2 linked regions of the Solitalea lacus genome follow. Each later gene encodes a partner of the first gene's protein in a complex. Links are inferred from orthologs where the notes say so. Each region holds a gene or a part of one and is shown in the gene's direction. Other genes may lie near its edges.

The links.
Region 2: rpsK (region 1) and rpsT share a complex: the UniProt entries of both Bacillus subtilis proteins name them as parts of the 30S ribosomal subunit. The link is inferred for Solitalea lacus from one-to-one orthologs.

The regions. Positions count from the first base shown.
Region 1 is NZ_CP091740.1:3,812,460-3,815,682, reverse strand. What follows is about bases 338-3,223. They hold rpsK (30S ribosomal protein S11), read left to right. Parts: upstream 338-1,527; coding sequence 1,528-1,920; downstream 1,921-3,223. Other genes in these bases: L2B55_RS16360 (DNA-directed RNA polymerase subunit alpha), read left to right, coding at 2,699-3,223; rpsD (30S ribosomal protein S4), read left to right, coding at 1,984-2,592; rpsM (30S ribosomal protein S13), read left to right, coding at 1,049-1,426; rpmJ (50S ribosomal protein L36), read left to right, coding at 905-1,021; infA (translation initiation factor IF-1), read left to right, coding at 685-903. Outside these bases: more of map, read left to right, coding at 1-337. UniProt on the Bacillus subtilis protein: Located on the platform of the 30S subunit, it bridges several disparate RNA helices of the 16S rRNA. Forms part of the Shine-Dalgarno cleft in the 70S ribosome.
Region 2 is NZ_CP091740.1:1,389,916-1,392,963, reverse strand. Bases 22-2,732 are described here. They hold rpsT (30S ribosomal protein S20), read left to right. Parts: upstream 22-1,105; coding sequence 1,106-1,360; downstream 1,361-2,732. Other genes in these bases: L2B55_RS05885 (M16 family metallopeptidase), read left to right, coding at 1,580-2,732; L2B55_RS05895 (homoserine O-acetyltransferase family protein), read left to right, coding at 22-851. Outside these bases: more of L2B55_RS05895, read left to right, coding at 1-21; more of L2B55_RS05885, read left to right, coding at 2,733-2,899; L2B55_RS05880 (insulinase family protein), read left to right, coding at 2,921-3,048. UniProt on the Bacillus subtilis protein: Binds directly to 16S ribosomal RNA.

The DNA.
Region 1 (3,223 bases):
TGGAGTAACTTCCTTAAAGCTTGATCAAATTGCCGAGGAGTTCATCCGCGACAATAATGCAATACCTGCTTTTAAAGGATATGGAGGATTCCCTGCATCACTTTGTATTTCGGTAAACGAAGTAGTGGTGCATGGATTCCCTTCTAAAACTGAGTTGAAGGAGGGAGATGTTATCTCTGTGGATTGTGGTGTACTGAAAAACAAGTTTTACGGTGATTCGGCCTACACATTTGCGGTTGGTGAAATTGCCCCTGAAGTGCAACAATTACTTACTGTTACCAAGGAGTGTCTAGCATTAGCAATTGAAAAAGCTGTTGTTGGAATGCGCTTAGGAGACATTGGTTTTGCAGTTCAAGAGCATGCTGAAAAGCATGGATACGGAGTGGTAAGAGAACTTGTTGGCCATGGGGTTGGAAAGCGATTGCATGAAGATCCTCAGGTACCTAACTACGGTAAACGTGGTTCTGGTATTAAATTACAACAAGGCTTGGTTATAGCGATAGAGCCAATGATCAACTTGGGTACCCATCGTGTCAAACAAGCAAATGACGGTTGGACTATCTACACACATGATCGTCAGCCTTCAGCGCACTTTGAGCACACTGTATCAGTTTCAAACGGGAAAGCCGATGTTTTATCTACTTTCTCTTACATTGAAGAAGTATTAAAAAAATAATATACTAAATGGCAAAACAATCCTCAATTGAGCAGGACGGAATCATTAGAGAAGCATTATCAAATGCAATGTTTCGTGTAGAACTAGAAAACGGCCACGAAATTATTGCACATATCTCGGGTAAAATGAGAATGAATTACATCAAAATTTTACCTGGCGATAAAGTTAAATTAGAAATGTCGCCTTACGATTTAACCAAGGGGCGTATCACTTATAGGTATAAATAAAATGAAAGTTAAAGCATCAATTAAGAAGCGTAGCGTTGATTGCAAAATCATTCGCAGAAACGGGAAACTTTATGTTATTAACAAAAAGAATCCTAAGTACAAACAGCGTCAAGGGTAATTTAGAACTTAATAGATTGAATTAAATATGGCAAGGATAGCAGGTATTGATTTACCAAGAAACAAACGAGGAGAAATCGGCCTAACTTACATTTTTGGTATCGGTCGTAAATCAGCTCAAGAAATTTTGACTGAAGCTGGTATTGATTGGAATACTAAAGTGCAAGATTGGAATGATGATCAACTAGGTGCAATTCGTACAATTATCGATCAGAAATTTAAAGTTGAAGGTGCTCTTCGTTCAGAAGTGCAATTAAACATTAAACGTTTGATGGATATTGGTTGCTACCGTGGTGTTCGTCACCGTAAAGGTCTTCCACTTCGTGGTCAACGTACTAAGAACAACTCACGTACCCGTAAAGGTAAACGTAAGACTGTTGCTGGTAAGAAAAAAGCTACTAGATAATAGTAGATAAGCAAGTTTAGGGTTATTGAAGTGATTTTGATAACTGATTACCTCCCTTAGAAAGGATTACTAAGGGTATACTTTTAAGTTTAACTATAAGAATGGCTAAGTCAACAAAAAAAGTTACTAAGAAGCGTATTGTAGTGGTTGAGGCTCAAGGCCAAGCTCACATCAACGCAACTTTTAACAACATTATTATCACCCTTACCAACAATCAAGGACAAACTATTTCTTGGTCTTCAGCTGGTAAAATGGGTTTTAAAGGTTCTAAGAAAAATACCCCTTACGCTGCTGCACAAGCTGCTACTGATTGCGGTAAAGTTGCACACGACCTTGGTTTACGTAAAATTGAAGTATTTGTTAAAGGCCCAGGTGCTGGACGTGAGTCGGCAATGCGTACTTTACAAATCGTAGGTTTGGAGATCAGTTCTATTAAGGATATTACCCCGCTTCCTCACAACGGTTGCCGTCCTCCAAAACGCAGAAGAGTTTAATTAATTAGAGTTTTAAAGCTAAGATTTAGTGCCTAAAGGGTACTAATACTTTAACACAAAAAAATGGCTAGATATATAGGACCAAAATCAAAGATTGCTCGTAAATTTAATGAGCCTATCTTTGGACCTGACAAAGTTTTAGAAAAGAAAAACTATCCTCCAGGTCAGCATGGCGCTTCAAAAAGACGTGCTAAAAAATCAGAATACGCAGTTCAGTTAGCTGAAAAACAAAAAGCTAAGTATACTTATGGCGTATTAGAAAAACAGTTTGCTTTAATTTTTGACAAAGCTTCTCGTAAACAAGGTGTTACCGGTGAGTTATTGTTAAAATTCTTGGAAGCTCGTTTAGACAATACTGTTTACCGTTTAGGTATTGCATCTTCTCGTGCTGCTGCACGTCAGTTGATCGGCCATAAACACGTTACTGTAAATGGTAAGATTGTAAATATTCCTTCGTACTCATTGAAAGCTGGTGATGTTATTGGTGTACGTGAAAAATCTAAATCTTTAGAGGCTATCACTACTTCATTATCTGCTAACAGAGTATCTAAATACAACTGGTTAGAGTGGAATAAATCAGAAATGCAAGGTACGTTCCTTGCAATGCCTGAGCGCGATCAGATTCCTGAAAACATTAAGGAGCACTTGATCGTAGAGTTGTACTCTAAATAGTAGTTAATAATTGATGGTTATTTGTAAAGAAATATTCTATATTAGCAAATAACCATCAATACTGTAAATTAACGCTTAACTAATTTAATAAGTTTAAAAATCTCAAATGGCAATTTTAGCGTTTCAAAGACCTGACAAAGTAATCATGCAAAAAGCGACCGATTTTCAAGGTCTCTTTGAATTCCGTCCGTTAGAGCCTGGCTTTGGCGTAACAATCGGAAATGCTTTGCGCAGGATTTTATTATCATCTTTAGAAGGTTACGCAATTACCAGTGTTAAAATTGCAGGTGTTTCGCACGAGTTCTCTACCATTAAAGGTGTAGTAGAAGACGTTACCGAAATCATCCTCAATTTGAAGCAGGTACGTTTCAAAAAAACAGGCGAAAGTGGCGACTCAGAAAAAATCTTCGTTGTAATCAGCGGGCAAGACGCTTTTACTGCTGGTGATATTACCAAGTTCTCAAGTAACTTTACGGTATTAAATACTGATTTTATCATCTGCAACATGAACAGTGATGTAACTCTAGAGTTAGAATTAACTGTAAATAAAGGCAGAGGATATGTTTCAGCAGAAGAAAATAAATCAGCTGATGCGAATGTAGGTGTTATTGCAATCGATTCAATTTATACT
Region 2 (3,048 bases), 2.4 Mb from region 1 along the record:
TGGTTGGTCCTGGAAAAGTTTTCGATCCTGAACAGCATTATATTATTTGTGCAAATATTTTAGGCTCTTGTTACGGCACAACAGGCCCTTTATCAATTAATCCTGAAACCGGAACAGCTTATTATCATACCTTTCCGCAGGTAACAACCCGGGACATGGCACGAGCTCATGATATTTTAAGGAAGCATCTTGAAATTGATCAAATTCATACTGTAATCGGTGGTTCAGTGGGTGGCCAACAAGCTATGGAATGGGCTATAGAACAACCTGATTTAATTAAGAACCTATTTTTAATTGCTACCAATGCATTCCATTCTCCGTGGGGCATAGCGTTCAATGAAAGTCAGCGTTTAGCCATTACAGCCGACTCAACATGGAAAAACAACAGTCCTGATGCTGGATTGGCGGGCATGAAAGCAGCGCGTTCTATGGCCCTATTAAGCTATCGCCATTATGATGCATACAAGATCACTCAAAAAGAGGCTGACATTAATAAAATTGATGATTATAAAGCAAGTTCTTACCAGGCTTACCAGGGTGATAAACTAGTGAAACGCTTCAACGCATTTTCCTATTGGCACCTAAGTAAAGCTATGGACTCACACAATGTTGGACGCTGCCGTGGAGGAGTTGAATTGGCACTATCAAAAATCAAGGCTAAGACACTTAGCGTTGGAATAAGTTCTGATTTATTATTCCCACCAGGTGAGCAAAAGTTTCTGGCTCAACATATAAACAACGCCAAGTATGTCGAAATTGATTCCTTCTTTGGGCACGATGGGTTCTTAATAGAATGGGAACAACTAGATAAAATTATTTCTAATTTCTACTCGTCCGTAGTAAATATTTAGTCGTTTAAAATCCCCTTTCGTGCGGTTTTTAATTAAAATAACCTATCAAAAACCGCATGAATTTAATGAAGAAACATCAGATAAATCCATAAAAAATTAATATCAGGTTTTATGCCTAAAGGATCACAGTTTTTATATCTTTGCATCGGCGGAATAGAACTAAAACACAATAGCTTAATTTTTAAAATGTAGTTTGCATTTTAAATTAATACCTCTATATTTGCAGTCCTTTTAGAAAAGAGTTTAATAATATCATGGCAAATCATAAATCAGCGATAAAAAGAATTCGTGCTAACGCAACTAAACGTTTAAGAAACCGTTACCAGGCTAAAACTACTCGTAACGCTATCAAAAAATTACGTGGAATGAACAGTAAAGCAGAAGCTACTGAACTTTACAGAAAAGTTTCTTCTATGTTAGATCGTTTAGCTAAGAAAAACGTTATTCACAAAAACAAAGCTGCTAACAACAAATCTAAGTTAGCTAAGTTTGTAAGCAAATTAAGCTAGTCAATAATTTTGACTTACGATATACATAAAAGCTTAATCCTTTAGGATTGAGCTTTTTGTGTTCCAATATTCTCCTGACATCCTCTTCCCTTTCAAAATCACCTTTACATTTATTTTAGTGTAATATTTTACATACCGTCAAGGTTTTGTATACATTCTTTATATGAATTTCTAAATTAGCGGCATAATTTAACCTTCAATTTAATCTATTTAATTTATATGAAAAAAAGGCTAATTGGAGCTATTGCTCTCTTTTGGGGCTTCAGCTCATCTATTTATGCCCAAAAAGTTGAGTTCACAGAGTATGATCTTGACAATGGCTTACATGTAATTTTACATAAAGACAATTCTGCGCCAGTTGTTACAGTTTCAGTAATGTACCATGTAGGTTCAAAGAACGAAGTTGTTGGCCGCACCGGGTTTGCCCATTTCTTTGAACACTTGTTATTTGAAGGCTCAGATAACATTAAGCGGGGTGAGTTCATGAAAATTGTTTCACAGGCTGGTGGACAAAACAATGCTAACACAACCCAAGATCGTACCTATTATTATGAAGTGTTACCTTCAAATGAGCTGGAAACAGGCTTATGGCTCGAATCAGAGCGCATGTTTCACCCGGTAATTAATGATATAGGGGTTAAAACACAAAACGAAGTTGTAAAAGAGGAAAAGCGCCTGCGAGTTGACAACCAGCCATATGGACGCTTTGCAGAGGAAGTATTTAAACGTTTATTTACTAATCATCCTTACCATTGGCAAACTATCGGATCAATGGCAGATCTAGACGCAGCCAAACTGGATGAGTTCAAAGCTTTCTTCAAAAAGTTTTATGCCCCTAACAATGCCTGCTTGATAATTGCGGGAGACTTTGAAACAGAAAAAACCAAGAAACTTATTAATGCATATTTTTCGGCAGTTCCCAAAGGTACAGCTATAATGCAACCACAAGTTACTGAAGCCCCAATCTCTAAACCTATTATTGACAGCGTCTATGATGCTAACATTCAATTGCCGGCTATTATTACTGCGTATCGTGTTCCTGGTATGAAAACCAGAGACTCCTATGTTTTAAATATGATTTCGACTATTTTATCAGAAGGAGGAAGCTCTCGCTTGTATAAAAAAATGGTTGACGACAAGAAAAATGCCTTACAAGTTGGTGCATTTAATTACTCATTAGAAGATTATGGTGCATATATTACTTATGCCCTGCCTAATAACAATACGAGTCTTAATGATTTGTTAAAGGATATAGATGAGGAAGTTAAAAAGATACAAAACGAATTAGTTTCGGAAAGGGATTTTGAAAAGCTGCGCAACATTATGGAAAACAATTTTGTTAGTGCCAACAAAGGAGTAGAAGGCATTGCCAACAACCTTGCTGACGCATACACTTTCCACAAAAACACCAACTTGATCAATACTGAAATTGATATTTATCGTTCTATTACACGCGAAGAAATTAGGGATGTGGCTAAAAAATACTTAAGCCCTAATCAACGCGTATTATTGTATTATTTACCAAAAAGCACCCAATAATTATTTAGAACTGACAAAATCATGAAAAAGATATTTTTGAGTACAGCTGTAATTGCTTTAATCTGTACCTCAGTTATTGCACAAACAATTGATCGTAGCAGAAAACCAGCTGCAGGGCCTGCTCCGGTAATAAATTTAGGTAAACCTCA